2 linked regions of the Hymenobacter swuensis DY53 genome follow. The protein of the gene in region 1 interacts with the protein of each later gene in a pairwise test. Links are inferred from orthologs where the notes say so. Each region holds a gene or a part of one and is shown in the gene's direction. Other genes may lie near its edges.

Region 1 (16,135 bases):
CATTGCCGCCTACCAGGACCTGCGTATTGCCTGCTGCCCCACCTGCCGTACCCACCACGTTGAGCCCTTGGAGGCCCGGGTGGAGCTGGCTTCCCGCGAAGGCACGCGTGGCTTCCGCGACCTGGATGAGCAAACACTGTTTCTGTGGCTGGGAAAGATGTTCTATGGTGTGCTGGTGACGGAACTGCTCAACGAATTGGACCCGCTGGCCAAACCCCAGTATCCACTGGCCGAAAATGCCCAGCTGCTCCGGCGGTTTCAGGCGTTTTACCAGCCGTTTCAGGCCCTGCGGGTGCCCATGGAGTTTGAGGATTTCGTGCCCGGCTCCGTATTCGTGCTGGAAACTGACCCCGCCCAGGACGATATGCCTTTCGAGTACGACGACGACCTGAGCACCATTGCTTTCAGCATCAAGCTCGATGAAACCGTGTTGGTGGCCTGTCTGGTCGATAACGGCATTATCCGGCAGGCCATGAGCCGCGTGTACCAGGATGCCTACCGGCCCCTGCACCCGGTGCAGGTAGCCGAGTTCAAGGCCCGGGTGTACTACGCCGCCTACCTGCTCAACGTAGTGCCCGACTACTACCCCCGCTCCGTAAAGCCCGGCGACGCGGAAGTGGTCATGGATACGCTCATCGACGATATAACTGGGGATATTTTCAATCCCTGGGATAACAGCGCCTACGGGCAGTCATTGTTGGAAATGTGGAAACGGTGGCAGATTCCGCTCACGGAAATTCTGCGCGACCCGGCTCACCCGCTCACCTTCCTGTATGATGCGGACGGCCAACCCCGATACCTGTCGCAGTATCCGGAGGCCTGAAAGAAGCCGGAAGTAAATGCTTGATTAAGCGGGAGTCAGCGGGTTTAGCTGGCTTCCCAAACGGGTTCGGGGGCAAGTTTGCTGAGCCGGATATCGGGCCAGAGGCCTTCGAGGCCGTTTTTGCACTCCCGCTCATTCACCAGCACATCCACGCAGTGGCGGTGGCGGCGGTTCATGGTATCATGAATGATGTAGACGCCATCGAGGGCGTCGGAAATACCGCTCACGCGTACTTTTTCGCCGAAGTGGAAGGGTCCACCCCATTTATCGAGCATGTCGCGGGAAACGGCGAGCCAGCGGGTTTTGCTGGAATGACGGGCCGGAATGATGGAGCCGTCAGCAGTTTCCATCGGGGCGGCGTCGGTCTGGCCCACTTCGGGCCAGTAAGTGGTTGCCGTCACGCGGTACGACAACGTTTTGGGCGCCTTTTTCAAGGCAATTACCGGTATGGCGACGGATACCTGGCGGGGGCTCAGGCTGGCAACGGTGGAAGGCAGGGCCAGAGCCGGGACAGAAATAGTGCGGGGGGGAAAGAGGAAGGTTAGTAGGAATAACGCAATGGACATGACGTTTGGGTTCGTGGACTCTCGCTCGTTGTCCGGAGAGAATGGACAGCCGGCCCGACTCGGCTAGTGGGACAGAGCGCCATCTGCGTTAGCAGACTTTATGAGGCTCCTTTGTGGTATAGTCAGCGGCCAGAAAGGCCGAAACAAGCGTGGAAACCAATAAATAACAGGTAAATATAGATAAATTATATAATTAATTGCACTTATAAAATGATGTCATTTTCGAGGGCTCAAAGGTACAGCTTTTTTTTAAATCGACTTTTCGAATGCTTGCTAATGTAGTTAGTCGAAAATAGGCGTGCCTTGGCTATAGTCTGGCCCCATACGTAAGCCGGAACCGGGAGGTTGTGCCAGCGGCCCTGCGGGCAAAAACTATGTGTTTGAGTAGCCGTATGGCCTATATGTCCGGCATCGGTTTGCCGCGCTCTGCATATTCTGTTCCTTCTCAACCAACACCCGCATGTCAACTAGTTCCCGGCCCTTCGCCTCCGCGCCTTTGCGCGCTACCGGTTTGCTGGCGGCCGCCCTGTTTGCGCAGGCCTGCTCCTCGCCCTCCACGCCCGCTACCGATGCCAGCGGTACCACCGCTGCCACTGACTCCACGCAGGCTACCGCGCCCGTAGCGCCGGCCAACTCGCCTTTGCAGGTGGTGGCCCAGTTCCGGGAGCCGCAGATGGTGGGCGTGGCCGTGCTGCCCGACGGCCGCGTGTTTGCCGACTTCCCCCGCTGGGACAACAACCCCGTGAACCCCATTGCGGAGGTGATGCCCGATGGCTCGGTGAAAGGCTACCCCGACGCCGACTGGTGCGCCTGGAACGAAACCGTGAAAAACGAGCCCCAGAAACACTGGATCTGCCCCCAGAGCGTGCATGCCGATAAAACCGGCATGCTATGGGTACTCGATCCGGCCTCGCCCGGCATCAAAGGCACCGTGCCCGGCGGCCCTAAGCTGGTCAAGATTGACCCCAAAACCGACAAGGTGGTGCAGAATATCAGCATCCCGGAAAGCGTGGCTTCGCGTAAATCCTACCTCAACGATGTCCGCATCGACACCCAGAACCAATATGCTTACATCACCGAGTCGGGTGTGGGCAGTCTGGTGGTGGTGGACCTGAAGTCGGGCAAGGCGCGCAAACTGCTGGCGGGCCACTCGTCCATGATGGGCGACACCACGCTCAACATCAAGGCCGACGGTAAGGAACTCATTGATGCCACCGGCAAGCGCGCCCAGTTCAACGCCGACGGCATTGCCTTGAGCCAGGATATGCAGTACCTGTACTGGAAGCCCCTGACCAGCTACACCCTGTTCCGCATTAAAACGGAAGCCCTGCGCAACCCCGCCCTCACCGATGCCCAGCTGGCCGCCCAAATTGAGGATCTGGGCAAAGTGCCCGCCTCCGACGGCATGGAAATCGATGCTCAGAACAATCTGTACCTGAGTGCCTTCGAGGATCATTCGATTAAGCGCCGCACGCCGGCCGGCAAAATCGAGACGGTGGTGCAGGACCCGCGCCTGGAGTGGCCTGATACGTTTGCCTTCTCCGGCGACGGCAAAATGCTGTACGTGACCACCTCGGCCATCCACAAAACCGCCACCTGGAACAAGGGTATCGGCCAACAGGACCAACCCTACTACATCTTCAAGATGGCATTGAAGTAGCACCGCAAGCAGTAGCGCGAACTTTGTAGTTCGCGTCCCCGCGCCGTAGCAACGGTAGTCGTTCGGGGGCGCGAACTGCAAAGTTCGCGCTACTACTTCAGCGAAAGCCGTTCCAATTCAACGGGAGCGGCTTTTGTATTTATTTGATAGATTGGACATCGGTACCTGTGTAAGAAACGCAGGGAGAATTATCTAATTGACTAACAGGTTTATTTGTACATGCGCATATCAGTTTTTACTTCCTGATCAGGCTATTTACCTTTACCCCCTGACACCACCAGCTCCCACCGCATGGACGCCAACTCTTATATCGCCAACGCCCACGGCGACTACCTCGACAACCTGTACCAGTCTTATAAGGCCGACCCGCAGTCGGTGGATGCGAGCTGGCAGAAATTCTTTGAAGGCTTCGACTTCGCCCAGCAGTACCCCGAAGACGGGATGCCGCAGGCCGATGGCGAAGGCGTACTGACCACCTCGGCCAGCACCAACCAGGCCGGCGCCGTCCGGGCTGTGGATACGGTGGCGGCCGACAAGGAAACGCAGGTACGCAACCTCATTCACGCCTACCGCAGCCGCGGCCATTTGGTGGCCAAAACCAACCCGGTGCGCGAGCGGAAGGACCGTAAGGCCCGCCTCAACATTGCCGACTTCGGCCTGAGCGACGCCGACCTCGATACCAAATTCAAGAACGGCGAAGTGCTGGGCTTGGGCTCGGAAGCCACGCTGCGCGAGATTGTGGCCGCTTTGCAGAAGGTGTACACCCGCACCATCGGCTTCGAGTACATGTACATCCGCGACCCGCAGGTACTCGATTGGTTCCGCGAGAAGGTGGAGAAGGACTCGCTGAGCTTCAACCCTGGCGTGGAGTACAAGAAGCGCATCCTCAAGAAGCTAAACGAGGCCGTGGTGTTCGAGAACTTCCTGCACACGAAGTTCCTGGGCCAGAAGCGCTTCTCGCTGGAAGGCGGCGAAACCACCATCCCGGCCCTCGATGCTATTATTAACAAGGCCTCGGAGCTGGGCGTGCAGGAGGTGATGATTGGCATGGCCCACCGCGGCCGCCTGAACGTGCTGGCCAACATCATGGGCAAAACCTACGAGCAGATTTTCTCAGAATTCGAGGGAACGGCCGTACCGGACCTAACCATGGGCGACGGCGACGTGAAGTACCACATGGGCTATTCGTCGGAGGTGGAAACGGAAGGTGGTAAGAAAGTGAACCTGAAGCTGGCCCCCAACCCCTCCCACCTGGAGGCGGTGAACCCGGTGGTGGAAGGCTTCGTGCGCGCCAAGATTGAGCACCAGTACGGTGGCGACTACCACCAGATTCTGCCCATCCTAATTCACGGCGACGCGGCGCTGGCTGGCCAGGGCATCGGCTACGAGCTGACCCAGATGTCACTGCTGGAAGGCTACCGCACCGGCGGCACGCTGCACTTCGTGATTAACAACCAGGTGGGCTTCACCACCGATTTCGAGGACGCCCGCTCTTCAATTTACAGCACCGACCTCGCAAAGATCATCGACGCGCCGGTGCTGCACGTGAACGGCGACGACCCCGAGGCCGTGGTATTTGCCGTGCGTCTCGCCACCGAGTACCGTCAGCAGTTCCACGCCGATATCTTCATTGATATGGTGTGCTACCGCCGCCATGGCCACAACGAGTCGGACGAGCCCAAGTTCACCCAGCCCACGCTCTACAACCTCATCAGCAAGCACCAGAACCCCCGCGAGGTGTACAACGCCATGCTGGTACAGCGCGGCGACGTGGACGCGCAGTTGGCCCAGCAGATGGACAAGGAGTTCCGCGACACCCTGCAGGCCCGCCTGGATATGGTGAAGCAGAAGCCGCTGCCCTACAACTACCAGGCCCTCGAAAACGAGTGGCGCAGCCTGCGCCGCAGCAAGCCCGAGGACTTCGAGAAGTCGCCGGAAACCGGTATCAGCGAGGAAGTGGTGGCCAAAGTAGGCAAGGCTCTGACCACGCTGCCCGAAGGCTTCCGCCCCCTGAAGCAGATTGAAAAGCTGATGGAGGAGCGCAAGAAGATGTTCTTCGAGACGCGCATGCTGAACTGGGCCGCCGGCGAGCTGCTGGCCTACGGCTCCCTGCTCGATGAGAAGCACATTGTGCGCGTAAGCGGCCAGGACGTGCAGCGCGGCACGTTCTCGCACCGCCACGCCGTGTTGCACGACGCCGAAACCTCGGCCCCGTATAACTCGCTGAACTACATCGGCGAAGGCCAGGAGAAGCTGAGCATCTACAACTCGCTGCTGAGCGAATACGCGGTGCTGGGCTTTGAATTCGGCTACGCCATGGCCAACCCCACGGCCCTGGTAATCTGGGAAGCCCAGTTCGGCGACTTCGCCAACGGCGCCCAGACCATGATTGACCAGTTCATTGTGAGCAGTGAAAGCAAGTGGCAGCGCATGAACGGTGTGGTGCTGCAGCTGCCCCACGGCTACGAAGGCCAGGGCCCGGAGCACTCCAACGCCCGCCCCGAGCGGTTCCTGCAGCTGGCCGCCGAAAACAACATCATCGTGGCCAACATGACCACGCCGGCTAACTTCTTCCATGCGCTGCGCCGCCAGCTGACCTGGGAGTTCCGCAAGCCGCTGGTAGTGATGTCGCCGAAGTCGATGCTGCGCCACCCGCTGTGCGTGTCGCCGGTGGAGGAGTTCACCTCCGGCCACTTCCGCGAGGTGCTCGGCGACGTGTACGCCGACGCCAAGAAGGTGAAGCGCGTGCTGCTGTGCTCGGGTAAAGTGTACTTTGATTTGCTGGACGAGCAGCAGCAGTCGGGCCGCACCGACGTGGCCATTGTGCGCCTGGAGCAGCTGCATCCCTTCCCCAAAAAGCAGCTCGACGCCGAGCTGGCCAAGTACCCTAAAGCTAAGGTGTACTGGGTGCAGGAAGAGCCCGAGAACATGGGCTACTGGAACTACCTGCTGCGCTTCATGCGCCGCGAGCTGGAAGACGTGATTTCGCGCAAGCCCTCGGCCTCGCCGGCTACCGGCTACAACAAGGTGCACGTGAAGGAGCAGAAGGACCTCGTGGCCCGCGCCTTCGACAAGCCCAAGGAAGCCGTGGCCGACGATAACATCAAAGCCACCGCCGAAGTAGCCAAGAAGCAGGACTAGTCCTGGGTCATTCCGAGCAGCGCGAGGAATCTGAGTGAAAACGGACAACGGCTTCACCCAGATTCCTCTCGCGTCGGAATGACAACTTCCCCGACATTCCCCACCGAAACCCTTCAAAACTCCCACTTATGGGTCTGGAAATTAAAATCCCCGCCGTCGGCGAGTCCATCACCGAAGTAACCATTGCCAAGTGGCTGAAAGCCGACGGTGACACCGTGAAGCGCGACGAGATTCTGGCCGAGCTGGAATCCGACAAAGCCACGTTCGAACTGCCCGCCGAGGCCGACGGCGTGCTGAAAATCCGCGTTGCCGAGGGCGAAACCATCGGCATCGGCACTACCATCGCCGAAATCGACGGTGCTGGTGCGGCTGCCGCGCCGGCCGCGCCGGCCGCGGCTGCTCCGGCAGCCAGTGCCCCCGCCGCTCCCGCTGCCGACCCGGTAAGCCAGGGCGAGCAGAACCCCACCGCCAGCGACCAGGCCGGCTACGGCGGTCAGCCCGCCGGTGGTGCCGCCGCTCCGGCTGCGGCTCCCGCCAGCAACGGCGGCGATGCTACCGTGGAAATGACGATTCCGGCCGTGGGCGAATCCATCACGGAAGTGACGGTGGCCAAGTGGCTGAAGGAAGATGGCGCCCAGGTACAGCGCGACGAAATCATTGCCGAACTAGAATCGGATAAAGCTACGTTTGAGTTGCCCGCCGAAGGCACCGGCATCCTGCGCCACGCCGCCAAGGAAGGCGAAACCATCGGTATCGGTGCTACCATTGCCCGCATCGAAGGCGGCAACGGTGCCGCCGCTCCGGCTCCCGCCGCTGCACCAGCTGCTGGCCAGGCTGCTCCGGCCGCTGCTGCTCCGGCGGCTTCGGCAACCACCAGCTACGCCACGGGCACGCCTTCGCCGGCAGCCGGCAAAATCCTCGGTGAGAAAGGCATTAGCCCCGCCGACGTGCAGGGCTCGGGCCGCGACGGCCGCATCACGAAAGAAGATGCCCAGAACGCCCAGGCCAAGCCTGCCGCGCCGGCTCCGGCCGCCGCTGCTCCCGCTGCTCCCGCTGCCAAGCCGGCTGCGGCATCCCAGGCGGCTCCGGCTGCCAGCGGTAACCGCAACGTGCGCCGTGAGCGGATGAGCAATCTGCGCAAGACTGTCGCCCGCCGTCTGGTGTCGGTGAAGAACGAGACGGCCATGCTCACCACCTTCAACGAGGTGAACATGCAGCCCATTATGGACCTGCGCAACAAGTTCAAGGACAAGTTCAAGGAGAAGCACAGCGTGGGCCTCGGCTTCATGTCGTTCTTCACCAAGGCCGTGTGCGTGGCCCTGAAAGAGTGGCCCGCCGTAAATGCCCAGATCGACGGCACCGACATCCTGTACAACGACTTCTGCGACATCAGCATTGCCGTATCGGCCCCCAAAGGGCTTGTGGTACCGGTAATCCGCAACGCCGAGGAGCTGTCGTTTGACGGCATCGAGAAGGAAATCCAGCGCCTTGCTGGCCTGGCCCGCGACAACAAGCTCACCATCGAGCAGATGACCGGCGGCACGTTCACCATCACCAACGGCGGCGTGTTCGGCTCCATGATGAGCACCCCGATTATCAACGCCCCGCAGTCGGCTATCCTCGGCATGCACAACATCGTGCAGCGCCCGATTGCCGAAAACGGCCAGGTGGTAATCCGCCCCATGATGTACCTGGCTTTGAGCTACGACCACCGCATCATCGACGGCCGCGAGTCGGTGTCGTTCCTGGTGCGCGTGAAAGAGCTGCTCGAGGACCCGACCCGCCTGTTGCTGGGCGTGTAACCGTCAGGAATCATACTTTTGAAAGCCGTGCCTCTAATGTGGGGCACGGCTTTTCGTTTATCGGCTATGCAGGAAGACACTATCGAGGTTGAATCAAATCACTTCACTACTAAGGCGGCATGCTACGCTGTCATTGCTGTCAGCTGCGCTATCTGTCTCGCCATCATAATGGACGCTAACCGGCAGCACGTATATGATTCGCTGGGAGGTCGTTTGCTGTTAGTGGTACTCGTAGGAGTACTCCTGCCGTGGTATTATCAATCCACTGTAAAACGCTCTACGCTTACAATTAGCCAGCAGGTGTTCCACATGAAGCAGAAACCTGACAAAGTGCTGCATCATCTGTCCATGAAAACCCTGGTTGGCTGGTGGATTGGAGAGGACCCAAGAAGAAAGAGTGCAGGCAGAGGGCTACATTTTGATTTTAAAGACAGCGGGCACATCTGTTTACTCAGCTATGAATACAGTCAGTTCGCAGCCGTAGAGCGTTACCTGGAAGTTCATTTTGCTCACAAGAAGCGGCATGATTTCTCATAACCTAATTTGGCGCGCAAATAAAAAGCCCCTCGGATTCAAGTCCGGGGGGCTTTTTGTATGGGTGGATGGGTGAATGTGTGAGGAGAACGGGTGGGAATTGGGGGTGGGTGAACCGGTAAGAAGTCAGGCAGCGCGGGAGTTGGAGGCCAGCGTTGCTACTTTATGAATAGCTTCTTCGGCTTTGGAGCCGGCAAATTTTTCTTCGACAGTGCGCTGCAGCATTTCGGCCCACCGTTGGAAGTGCGGGCCCTTCATGGGCAGGGCGGAATGCAACGGTACCAACTGCCCTTCCTGATACCGGGTGGTGCCAAGCAAGGCATTGCTCCAGTAATCATAGAGGGAGGTAAGGTGGCGGGGCCAGTGTACCCGGGCTACCGCGTGGCAGAGCGGGGCCAGTAACTCGTCGTCGTTGGCTTTACTAAAGGCAGTGTCCACCAGCGTCTTGATGTCGCCCTCGGTACGCAGATCAGGAAGAGTAGTCAGGGTAACCATACGAAGAGGAGTAGTTACGAGTGGATACGCAGCGAATTTACGCAGGTTTTGGAATTTTCGCGCATTAGCGAAAAATCTTTTTTGTCTTTATCCCGCAAATAGTTGTCGGAGGTGGGCCTTAGTACGACTAAAAAACCGGAAAGGATACCAATTAAGGCCGATTTATTACAGAATATGCAAGGAGTTGCGGGCCTGCGCAATGCGGTGCTCGAACACGGCAGCAATAGTGCCTGCCCGATATATAGCCTCATCGGCAACCGTTCCCTGGAAGTGCGCTTCCACCGTTTCCACAAACAGCGTGAGCCAGCGGCGGAAGTGGCGGCTGTCAATAGGCAGGGCCAGGTGTTTGGGAAACGGGCGGCCCCGGTAGCGGCTGCTACCCAGCAGCAAGCCACTCCAGAAATCATACATCGTGGCCAAGTGACGGGGCCACTGGCCCTGCACTACTGCTTCGAAAATGGGGCCGATGAGGTCATCGGCCTGCACACGCTGGTAGAAGGCATCAACCAGCCGGCGTACATCAGTTTCCGTCCGGATATCGGGCAGGGGAGCGGGAGAAGCAGTAGTTGCCATGCGGTAACCGATATGAAAGTAACGCTCCAAAGATACGGTGGGCGTGACGGCCGCAGCAGCAGAAGCTACACCGGGAAGGGCGCAAACCGTTGCGCCAGACACCCCGAAACGCCACCCTGCACGTCCTGAGCATGCGCACTACCGGCAGTTGGAGCGACAACTAGCTAAATCCACGGGCCAGGGCTCAGCTCCTAAACGCCCTATACCTATTTCTGCCGGGTAACCGGATGCTGGCTGAGCGGCAGTGGCTGCGCGAAGGGCAGGTTCGCCAACGTCTGGTCATTCTGTTGCTGCCGGGCCAGTCGGGCGGCCGAGGGCGTGGCGGTCTGGCGTGTAAGCTCTTTGCCCTTTGCATCCAGCAAGACTACCGTGAGCTGCGGCGGCGTCACGAAAACTTTCAACGTCGCGTTGGCTGGCGCGTCCAGTCGGATGGGTTCGAAGGGAGTAATATCCACTGTAACGGTGGTGGACTCAGGGCCCAGATGGTAGGTGTGGGAAGGGTGTGGGGTAGCTTGGTATTCGGCAGTAATCAGGCTTTGCCCCACCGTGAAACTGTAGCTGAGCTGCCGCACGGCCATCGGTAGCCGAGGAGCGAGAATAAGCTGATGGTGGGCCGCGTCGGGGCGAATACCGAGGAAATACTGGTGCCACACCCGCAGCTGCTCGGCGTTTGACCACGCCTGTAAATAGGCCCCCGTAAGCTTTGGCAACTGTTGGCCGGGCTGGGGATAGGCATCAAGATTTTCGCTCAGGCCGCCTACCACGCCCCTGGTCAGGGTCTGGCGGTTGGAGCTGGCGAACAGCAGCCAGGCGGTTTCCGGCTGGCCGGCTTCCAGCATCCGTTGCATGGCAATGCCGTTGAGCCAGGGCCAAATAGTGCCCCGGTGATAAGCCGCATCCTTGTGATACATCTCGGGAGCCAAATGATACGGATGAAATTGCGGATTGTGCCGGTCAAGGGTAGCTACGCCCCACGGATATACCAATTCCGTCCAGGTTTTGCGTAACGCCTGGCGGGCGAAGTCCGCGTCGGGTACCATATCCAGCGCGAATAGCTGGTTGGGACGCAGACTGAAATCAGGCCGATCCTGCTGGTCAAGCCGGTCGGCGAGGTAGTCGTATCCGGGGCGGCGGAAGTCTTGGGCAAAGTGGCTTTTCACTTGCTCTGCCAGCTGCTCCCACCGCTTCTGGCTGGCCGTATCCTGAACGAAAGCCGCAAAGTAGGCTCCGGCCTTCAGCTGCTGGTACCACAGGGCCTGAATGTCGTTGGCGCGGCTGCCACGGGGCGTGAAGGCCACCAGCTGCGCGTCGCGGGCATCCATCCAGGTTTCGTTGTCGGCATGCAGTAGGTAGCCTTTTTTATCGACCCAGTACGTGAGGGCACCCGCAATGCTGGCCTGCACATTGGGATAAAGCTGCCGCACCAGCGAGGTGTCGCCGGAGTAGCGCACGTAGTCCTGCAGCGCACTAACGAAGCGGGGCGTGCCGTCGGTGGTATGGTAATCGATGTTGCTCGGGTTAACGATATTGGGCACCCGGCCGAAGAATCTGGAAGTGGGGTCGAGCTGCTGATAGCGGGCAAATGAGAGCAGAATCCGGCGGGCGGCGGCAAACTGGCCGCTGACCAGCATCGTGCCGGAGAAGGAAATGAACTCGTCGCGGCCCCAGTATTCGTTGAACCACGGCAGGCCGGCGTAAATCCCGTCGCCCTGCTGGCGGCTCACTAGTTGGTCGGTAGTGGTAGTTAGCCAGCGCAGGGCCAGGGTCAGCGAGTCGTTATCGGCGGCCACGTAGGCACTGGTTTGCAGCGGCTGACGGATGCGCTGCTCCCGGGCCAGCTTCAGGGCCGGCCCGTTGCGTTGGCCTTCCCGAAGCAAAGCGGTTGCATCGGCCTCCTCAGCCCCGCAGGCAATCAAAAAGCCCTTGGCACCGGCCGCTACCACGCGCTGGCCGGCCACGGTAATGGGCTGAGGACGGGAGGCCGCCACGGCCAGCACGAAGCGGCCTTCCCGCGCCGAGAAAAAAGCTACGTCATCCTGCTGCCGGAGCAGGCGCACCTTTTCACCCTTCAGCTCAATGCCGATGGGCTGCGCAGTGCCGGTCAGGTCGATTTCCAGTAGGTTCTTCTCATCAAACAGCCACAGCTCTTCCTGTACTGTCGGGCCGTGGCGGCGCACCAGCTTGTGCGGATACACTGTTACCTCGGCCACGCGGTTATCAAGCGGCTGACCGGCCACAAAAAACTCATAGCCCCCAAATACCCGGTTCTTGGCCACGTTAAGTCCCTCAAACCAGCTGTACTCGGGGTGGTTGACCTCGTGGGTCTGAGCGCAGTAGTAAGCAGCGGCTTTGTTGGTAAAAGAAGCCACCCGGTTGGCCGACTGAGGCACGGTAATTTTCATCGTTTCCAGCACATCTGGCTGCCCGGTCACGGAGTTTGTCATCGCCGTAGTACGCGCAGGGCGGGTTTGGGTGCAGCCGGCGACCAGCAGAACGGCGGGTAACAGCAGGCAGAGAAAGGAGCGGAGCATACTTAATGTAGCAGACAAGTGAAGCGGATTGCTAGCGCACGGAGCCAATTCCGGAGACCGGTGCCAGCAGGAATTCCAGGGGAAGCGCCAACCGCTGACTCCATGCCTTTTCCGAGTGGTCGGCGCCGGCAAACTCCCGGCTCAGAAGGTTGCGGGTAGTATAGCCAGCCTGCCGCAGCAAGGCATCGGCCAGGAGCTGCGGCGCCTTGTACGCTGCGTCCAGGCCCGCGGTGCCGTAGTCAAAATACAGTCGGTGCGTGGCCGGGCTGGGCCGGGATTTCAGCAGGTAGGCCCGTAAGGCCTGCGGAATGGCGTCGTTGGTGCCCCGCAGGCTGCCGGTCCAGTGCGTGGAAAGGCAGGCGGCGCCGCCAAATACGCGCGGATACTCGCACACGGCGTACAGGGAAATCAGGCCGCCCATGCTGGAGCCCGCCACAAAGGTGCTGGCGGCTTCAGGGCGGGTGGCAAAATGGGCATCGATATACGGTTTCAGCTCCCGAACCAGAAAACATAGGTAATTATCGGCCTGCGGCCGGCCGCCCAGCTCCCGCAGGACCAGCGTGTCACGCAGCGCAGCCGGAAGGTAGGTCAGGGCTTTCTGAGGGAAATACTCGGCGAACCGGGCCGCGCCATTATTCCAGACGGCCACCACAATACAGTCCCGGATTTTCTGCTCGCGCAACAGCCGGCTCATGGTTTCCTCCACGTGCCATTCCTGCAGGTTCCAAGTGGTGGTGTTATCGAAGAGCATCTGCCCATCGTGCATGTATAGCGTCGCGTATTTTTTGGTCGGTACGTACCCTTCAGGTAGCCAGACATCTACGGCACGGGGCTGCACGTAGCGGGAAGGGAAGTCAGGCAGCCGCTGCAGCGTGCCGCCGTGCAGCGTGGGCAGCTGGCCAACGCTGCTGAAAGAGCAGGTCAGCAACCACAGCACCATCCATACTCGCCAGCTCCAGTCCGTCGCCGTCTTGCAGCAAGCAAATATCCGTGGTCGACAGAAAACAGAGCCGGCAGATAACGGTCGGAAAGGAACAGCCATGGGATAGAAGTCAGGTAGAAAAGCCGGTTGCAAAATTAACCAAGCCGAGTTGGGCCATGCGCCGCTGTCCGATGGAAATCCTGCTGCTCCGCAGCTAGGCCGGCTGGTTACTTTTTACCGCGCCCGCCCAGCACTACCAATGCTACGGCCAGCACAATAAGGGCCGCGCCCCCGAGCATTTGCGGGTCGGGCACTTCGTGCAGAAACAGCCAGCCCAGCAATACCGCCACCACGGGGTTCACGAAGGCATACGTGCCCGCCAGCGCTGGCTCCACCACCCGCAGCAGCCAGATGTAGGCCGTGAAGCCCACAATGCTGCCGAACGTGACCAGGTAGGCATAGGCCAGCCAGGAAGTAGCCGTAACCTGCGCCAGACTGAAACCGGCCGCTTCGCCGCGCAGCAACCCTACCAGCAGCATAGCCACGCCCCCGCACAGCATCTGCATGCCGCCTGAAAGAAACGGCGAGGGAGTAGGCTGGTGGTTTTTGGAATACAGGGAGCCAATGGCCCACACCAGGGCCGCCACCAGCACCAGTCCGATGCCTAGTTCCTCGTGCCCCGGTTTGGCAACATGACTGGCTCCCGGCGTGCGGGCCAACAGGTACACCCCCGCCAAGCCAGCTGCCAGGCCGGCGGCTACCACCGGCCGGGGGCGGGCGGCCACGCCGCTCCACCAGCCTAGTAGCGCCAGAAACATGGGCACTGTGGCTACCAACAGTGCCGTCAGGCCCGTGGGGATGTACTGTTCGCCCAGCGTTACGCCCCCGTTGCCGAAGCCCAGCAGGCACACCCCGATTACAGCGGCCGTCAGCCAGCCTTTGCGGGTAGGAGTCGGCTCGCCCCGCCACCGCATAAAGCCGTACAGCAGTGCCCCGGCCAGCGTGTAGCGGGAGCCGGCCATCAGCAGCGGCGGGATGGAGTCGATGGCGAAGCGGATGCCCAGGTACGTGGAGCCCCAGATGATATACACGGCCGCGAAGGCCAGCAGTAGGGCGGCGCGGGTGGGGGCAGGTGGTTGCGTCATGTGAAAAGCGAACTGAAGAAGCACAAACCTACGGGAGTTTGCCGGCCCATTGGTGAAAGTGACACTGTACGCAGCGTTTGGCCTCCTTTCCCGTTCTTTAACCTGAACCCTGCTTAATTTCTGCCGCCGTGCGCTTTTTCTCCTTCCTGTTCCTGGCCGCGCTGTGCGGTTTCGTGCGTCCCGTGGCGGGGCAGCTGCTGCAGCCTAAGCCGGCCTTCACCCGCGCCGATTCTTTGCGGGGCTACCTCTCACCGCTGCGCACCTGCTACGACATCACTTACTACCACCTTGATGTGCGGCTGAACGTAGCCCGCAAGGCCATCAGCGGCTCCAACGAATTTCACTTCAACGCTACCCGCGACTTCACCCGTCTGCAATTCGATCTGTTTGCCAACCTGGCCGTGGAGAAGGTAGAGTACCAGGGTAAGGCCGTACCATTTACCCGAGAGGCCAACGCGGTATTTGTCACCTTTCCTGAACCCATTCGTAAGGGCACTCAAACCAGCTTCACAGTATTCTATGGCGGCCAGCCTATTGAGGCCAAAAATGCGCCCTGGGATGGTGGCTTTGTATTCACGCAGGATGCCAAAGGCAAGCCGTGGGTGGCCACGGCCTGTCAGGGAGTGGGAGCCAGCATCTGGTGGCCCACCAAAGATCAGCAGGCCGATGAGGTGGACAGCATGCTCATCAGCGTGACCGTACCGAAAGGCCTCAAGGATGTATCCAACGGCCGCCTGCGCCGCACCGTGCCCCTGAAAGGCGGTGCCACCCGCTTCGACTGGTTTGTGAGCAACCCCATAAATAATTACGACGTGGCCCTGAACGTGGCCGATTACACCCACTTCAGCGACGAGTACGCCGGCGAGAAAGGCCGCCTGACGCTTGACTACTGGGTTTTGCCCGAAAACCTGAACAAAGCCAAAACGCAGTTCGCCGCCAACGTAAAACCCATGCTCAAGTCGCTGGAGTCGTGGTTTGGGCCCTACCCGTTCTATGAGGATGGCTATAAGCTAATCGAAACTCCGCACCTGGGTATGGAGCACCAGAGTGCCGTGGCGTATGGCAACAAGTACCTGAACGGCTACCTCGGCCGCGACCGATCGGACACGGGCTGGGGCCTGCAGTGGGACTTCATCATTATCCATGAAAGCGGCCACGAGTGGTTCGGCAACAGCCTCACCAGCCAAGATATTGCCGATATGTGGATTCACGAGTCGTTTACCACGTACTCCGAGGCCTTGTTCGTGGAAAGCCAGTTCGGCAAGGAAGCCGCCCAGCAGTATATCCATGGCCAGCGGCGCAACATCCAGAACGATGCGCCTATCATCGGGCCCTACGGCGTAAACCGGGAAGGATCCTCCGACATGTACGACAAAGGCAGCAACCTGCTGAACATGCTCCGTACTGCCTACGTGCCCGATGATGCCCGGTGGCGGGAGCTGCTGCGCGGCCTCAACCAACGCTTTTTCCACCAGACCATTACTACCGAGCAGGTCGTCGGTTACTTCAACCAGCAACTGGGCCAGGACCTCACGCCCGTATTCAACCAGTACCTGCGCCATCCAGGCCTGCCGGTGCTGGAGGTGCGCTTTCCTACCAATGGCCCGCCCCAGGCCCGTTGGATTGCCGATGAAGCCGGCTTTGCCCTACCGGTGCGCCTGCGCCAACGCGGCGGCAGCTACCAGACGGTACCTGTCACCACTACTTTTCAGTCGTTAGCTGTTCCCAATTTGAAACGAGATAATATGGAGGTAGATACCGAAAACTACTACGTAGGAACGTTATTTGAATAGCGCGAAGGTAAATTGTCTTATTCTTCTATATGTCAATCTATAATTGGGAAATATACTGCGCTACTCTTTTATATATATAAAGCAGCATGTTGGAATCTTTTCCTTGCGAAACGTGTAAATTCGGCTGCTTACAGCTTTCAATGAGGTTGA
Region 2 (5,204 bases), 990 kb from region 1 along the record:
CTGACCTGATTCTGGCTGCTCAGTAGCACAACCACACCTAAAGGCCCGGGGCCGCTTTCCAAAGTAGGAAAGTGGCCCCGGGCCTTTAGGTGTGAACGAGAGAAAAGGACGAATTACTGACGCACCGGATTGTCGGCGGCCTGGGCCAGAATCGGCGAAGCTACTTGCGTAGCAGGCTTGGTAAGAGAGTACGCCGGGCATTGACTGCGGCAGGAAGTAGCGCCCAAAGCCAGGATACTACCCCAAAGAAGAAGTTTTTTCATGGTAAAAGACAAAATGATGGGATTTGCAATGTAAGGCAAGTGCTTCACTGTTAACCCCGTTTGTCTTCTAACGATTCCAGGTTATCGAAATTGTTTAATTACGTAGTTATTTTGGTATTGAAAAAATACAAAGGGGGCTTTTATCACACGAGAAAAGCCCCCTTTACCTATATTAGTACGGCCTCAACAGGCCGGCCGACCTATTGCCGCTCGATAGTGCTTCCATGTTGGGCCGTGATAGACGACGAAATGCGCGAGGCATCTTTCGTGCTGGAATACGCCGGGCACTGAGTTTTTTTGCTGCAAGCGCTCAGCCCAAGGCCGGCTACGCAAGCAAGGAGTAGCATTTTTTTCATGAGAGCAACGAAGTAAATGGGCTCAGCCCGGGTATGATAGGTACGGCAGTAAAGGTAGAGGAAGCAATGGCGGCTTGCAACTGCGCACTGCGCCGACTTCGGCCAACAACCTGCCCGGGCCGCTAAAGCAAAGGGGCGCCCCGACCGGAGCGCCCCACGCAGTTAGGACTGATAGCCCAGAATCTTCATCATCGACTCGCCAGTCTGCTCCTCCGCAAATACCCGGTCGGTGAGGGTGCCGTCCTCGGTGCGGTCCAGAATTACCATTTTGGGGGCCGGAATCAGGCAGTGCTTCACGCCGCCGTAGCCGGAAAGGCTTTCCTGGTAAGCGCCGGTGTGGAAGAAGCCCACGTACAGCGGCTTGGCGTCCTGGGGCTTGCGCTCGGGCAGGAACACTTGGTAGATGTGCTTCTCGGCGTTATAGTAGTCCTGTGAGTCGCAGGTGAGGCCACCGAGCTGGATTTTCTTGTACTGCTTATTCCAGCCGTTGAGGGCCAGCATGATAAAGCGCTGGTTCAGGGCCCAGGTATCGGGCAGGTTGGTGATGAATGAGCCGTCAATCATGTACCACAGCTCCTTGTCGTTCTGCAGCTTCTCGTCCAGTATGCTGTAGATGGTGGCCCCGGATTCGCCTACCGTGAAGATGCCGAACTCGGTGAAAATATCCGGCTCCGGCACGCCTTCCTCCTCACAGATGCGCTTGATGGTGCGCAGCACCTCGGCAATCATATAAGGGTAGTCGTACTCCTTCTGAATGCTGGTCTGGATGGGCAGGCCGCCGCCGATATCCAGGGTGGTGAGGGTAGGACACACTTTGCGCAGCTCGCAGTACTTATGCACAAACCGGCTCAGCTCCGACCAGTAGTAGCTGGTATCCTTGATGCCAGTGTTGATGAAGTAGTGCAGCATCGTGAGCTCGAAGCGCGGGTCGTCCTTAATTTTCTGCTCGTAGAGCGGCAGGGCATCGGTGTAGCGGATGCCCAGGCGGGAGGTGTAGAACTGGAAGCGCGGCTCCTCGTCGGAAGCCAGGCGCATGCCCACGTTGCACTTTTCGCGCACGTTGTCGTGGTAGTAGTCCACCTCGTTGGGCGAGTCCAGGATGGGCATGCAGTTCACGAAGCCGTCGTTGATGAGGCGGGTGATTTCGCGCTTGTAGTCCTCGGTTTTGAAACCGTTGCAGATGATGAACGTGTCCTTCTGCACCTTGCCCTTGGCGTGCATGGCCCGGATGATATTCGTATCAAACCAGGAGGACGTTTCGATGTGGACGCCGTTTTTGAGAGCTTCCTCCACCACAAAGCTGAAGTGCGAAGCCTTGGTGCAGTAGGCGTAAGAATACTTGCCCTGGTAGCCGGTCTGCTCGATGCCGAGACGGAACCACTCCTTGGCCCGCTGAATCTGGGAGGAGATTTTGGGTAGGTAGGCCAGGCGCAGTGGGGTGCCGTGCTTTTCCACCAAAGCCATCAAATCAATGTCGTGGAAGCGCAGCTCGTTATCCTGTACCTGAAACTCATCGGTGGGAAAGTCGAACGTCTGCGAAATCAGGTCGTGGTAGGTATCCATTGAAGGAAATTGGGGGAAGTTGTGAGGGGTTTGGCCGAAAGAACGCCGACTGGTAGCAAGCTCCACCGTGCACTCTTTTTCTTCGCAAAGCTTTTGCCGAACTTGCAGGTGCAAAGATACCCCCTCGCGGGGGTTTTGGTTGTGCTCTGTTCGTTGGTTGCGCCGGAAGGCCCGCGCGCGTCAAGCCTGAGAGGGACCCCACCCACTCAATCGGCAAGCATCTAAACCACCTAACCCTTTTTCTGCCAATGTAATATGCGACGCATTAAGCTTCTGGAAGTCCGTTCCGAACTCGGGGCCGGAACCCGTGGCGCCAGCTTGGGCGTGGATGCCCTCAAGGTGGCCTGCCTCAACAAAGGGTCCGACTACTTCCGCCGGTTCAATTCGGTGAGTGTGCCCGATCTGAACCACGTGCTCTTCGAGAAAAACCACTTTCCGAAGGCCAAGCACATCGATTCCATTTACACGGTGCAAAAGGGCATTGCCAGCACCGTAGAGCAAACCCTACGCTTCGGGGAGTTTCCGCTGGTACTGGCCGGCGACCATAGCAACGCCTCCGCCACTATTGCGGGCATTAAGGCGGCTTATCCGCACAAAACGCTAGGCGTCGTGTGGGTAGATGCCCACGCCGACATTCACTCGCCCTATACCACGCCCTCGGGTAATATGCATGGTATGCCGCTGGCTATTTCGCTGGGTGATGATAACCGCGAGTGTCAGCGCAATCAGCCCGAGCCCGAAACCGAGTTCTTCTGGCAGAAGCTCAAAAACCTGGGCGAAGCCGGCCCCAAAGTCACGCCCGAGCACTTGGTATACGTGGTGGTGCGCGACACCGAGCACGAGGAGGATGCCATCATCGAGCGGCTGGGCATCAAGAACTACAAGCTGGCCGAGGTGAAGGAGAAGGGTACCCGCCAGGTAGCCCGCGAGATTTATGAGCGGCTCCGCTTCTGCGACATGGTGTACATCAGCTTCGATGTGGACTCCTTAGATTCGCGCTTCAGCAAAGGTACCGGCACGCCCGTAGTGGATGGCCTGAACGTGGAGGAAGCCATCAGTCTGTGCCGCGCCTTGCTGGATAACGACCGGGTAGTGTGCTTCGAGATGGTGGAAATCAACCCTACGCTAGACTCCGAAAACACCATGGCTCAGAACGCCTTTGACATCCTGGAAGCCGCCACCGATGCTATTCAACGCCGCCTGCGGCTGGAGGAAGTGGTAAGCCGATAGCTGAGTCCGCGCAAGATTGAACGCACAATAACCGTTTATTGCGCGTTCAATCTTGCTTTCTCCGTTATGAAAACGCTCCATAGCCTGGTGTTCAGCCTGCCCATCCTGCTGGCCAGCTGCACTGCCTCTCCGTCGTCTACTGCCCCGCCAGCTGCCGCCACTGGAGAGCCGGCCACCGCTGCTGCTGCCCCGGATTCCGTGACGGGCACCATTACCTACCGCAACCGCATGGCGCTGCCGCCCACGGCCGTGGTGCGGGTGGTGCTGCAGGATGTCTCGCTGCAGGATGTGGCCGCTACGGTGCTGGATTCCGTGACCATTCGGCCCAACGGACGGCAGGTGCCGTTTGCCTTTGCGCTGCGCTATGATCCGGCCCTGATCAAGATGAGCAACACTTACACCGTGCAGGCCCGCATTACCGACGGCGGCCGGCTGCTGTACCTGAACGACGAGGCCTACCCCGTCATCACCGGCAACCATCCCAAGCAGGTAGAACTGGTGCTGCGGCCAGTGCAGTAGCAGCCGGCCGGGCCGGTTCCGTTACCTTCTGCCCAAAGCCTCACCGATGCGCGTCGGTGGGGCTTTGGCAGTTATTCCTGGGCCGGCAGCACCAGAACTGGCACCGGGCTGCGGCGGACCACCTCGGCCGTAACACTATGGTGAAACAGCTGCCCCAGGAAGCTGCGGCGGCGAGCAATGAGTATGACTATGTCGTACTCGGAGGCTACCTGTAAAATACCTTCGGCGGGTTGGGCAGCTACTGCCGTGCGGCTATGTAGCGTGAGCAGGTCGGCGGTGAGGCCGGTGCGCGTGACGGAATCCAGGGCGGAGGTCTCGTCAGCGGCCGTTTCCGTGGGCGTAACGTGCAGGATGGTTAGCTCGGCGTGTAGGGCGTTGAGCAGGTGGCGGGCGGTGCCGGCAAACTGGCCCAGCGTGAACTCCTCGCCATCGGTAGCCAGCAGCACGCGGTGGGGCAGGGCAGGGTTGCGTATGGTGTGCGGCACTACCAGCATGGGGTAGGGGGCCGTGCGCAGAATATCGAGCGAGGTAGTCGTCACCAGCTCATCGGGCGTGCCTGAAGTATCGTGGCGGCCCAGTACCACCAGGGCCGGATGGTGGCGGCTCACGGCATCGGCCACGGCAAAGGCCACCCGTCCGTGACCTATCTCCGCCACCACCGGCACCGACAGGTCGCGGGCCAGGCTGCTCAGGGCCAAATGAATGGCTTCGCGGCTGAGGTTGGAAAGCTGCCCGGTAAACATTTCAGGATCCAGCACCGAGTCGCGGCGTACGTGCAGCAGCACCAGGCGAGCATTGAGGGGCGCGGCTAAGTTGGTGGCATAGTTCAGGGCCGCGTCGGCGGCCTGAAAAAAGTCGGTGAGAATCAGCAGGGAAGTGGCCATGATGCGGAAAAAAGCGAGAAATGTACCGCCGGCAAGTACGCCAACCGCTCGGCTTGCTGCAAGATTAAAAAATCAGATAAATACATGATATTCATCATCTTTCTACTGATGAAAGCCCCAAGTGTCAGGGTGAGTGAATGCTAGGAAGGTACTAATGGGAAAAGCGGAAAGCGGGCCGCCCGGATGCCCGGCGTGCCCGGCTGGTGTGCCGAAGCCGGGGCCGCACTTTTTCGGGCAGCTTCCGGCGCAGGTTTCTACCTTTGTGGGGTCGGCGACTCTGAATGGAGCACCGACCTTTCATTATGACTCCGATTTTTGGACTACTCCGGCCACGACGACTCATGGCGTAAGCAGCAGCTTGCGCCGGGTGCAGCAGGCATGTCGGCAGT

The links.
Region 2: the proteins of odhB (region 1) and HSW_RS15900 interact in binary tests that used the Escherichia coli proteins (3 or more experiments, as listed by UniProt). The link is inferred for Hymenobacter swuensis DY53 from one-to-one orthologs.

Annotation. Positions count from the first base shown.
Region 1 is NZ_CP007145.1:4,392,602-4,408,736, reverse strand. The notes cover bases 5,656-8,655. They hold odhB (2-oxoglutarate dehydrogenase complex dihydrolipoyllysine-residue succinyltransferase), read left to right. Parts: upstream 5,656-6,318; coding sequence 6,319-7,992; downstream 7,993-8,655. Other genes in these bases: HSW_RS20200 (group III truncated hemoglobin), read right to left, coding at 8,653-8,655; HSW_RS20205 (hypothetical protein), read left to right, coding at 8,059-8,529; HSW_RS20215 (2-oxoglutarate dehydrogenase E1 component), read left to right, coding at 5,656-6,190. Outside these bases: HSW_RS20230 (hypothetical protein), read left to right, coding at 1-823; HSW_RS20225 (RlpA-like double-psi beta-barrel domain-containing protein), read right to left, coding at 868-1,389; HSW_RS20220 (SMP-30/gluconolactonase/LRE family protein), read left to right, coding at 1,850-3,049; more of HSW_RS20215, read left to right, coding at 3,341-5,655; more of HSW_RS20200, read right to left, coding at 8,656-9,021; HSW_RS20195 (group III truncated hemoglobin), read right to left, coding at 9,187-9,594; HSW_RS23200 (amylo-alpha-1,6-glucosidase), read right to left, coding at 9,801-12,125; HSW_RS20185 (alpha/beta hydrolase), read right to left, coding at 12,157-13,065; HSW_RS20180 (EamA family transporter), read right to left, coding at 13,275-14,192; HSW_RS20175 (M1 family metallopeptidase), read left to right, coding at 14,321-15,985. UniProt on the Escherichia coli protein: E2 component of the 2-oxoglutarate dehydrogenase (OGDH) complex which catalyzes the second step in the conversion of 2-oxoglutarate to succinyl-CoA and CO(2).
Region 2 is NZ_CP007145.1:3,408,058-3,413,261, reverse strand. What follows is about bases 2,233-5,204. They hold HSW_RS15900 (YbaY family lipoprotein), read left to right. Parts: upstream 2,233-3,478; coding sequence 3,479-3,931; downstream 3,932-5,204. Other genes in these bases: argS (arginine--tRNA ligase), read left to right, coding at 5,131-5,204; HSW_RS15895 (universal stress protein), read right to left, coding at 4,003-4,815; HSW_RS15905 (arginase), read left to right, coding at 2,438-3,412. Outside these bases: HSW_RS15915 (D-glycero-alpha-D-manno-heptose-1,7-bisphosphate 7-phosphatase), read left to right, coding at 1-26; HSW_RS24325 (hypothetical protein), read right to left, coding at 114-263; HSW_RS15910 (type III PLP-dependent enzyme domain-containing protein), read right to left, coding at 782-2,182.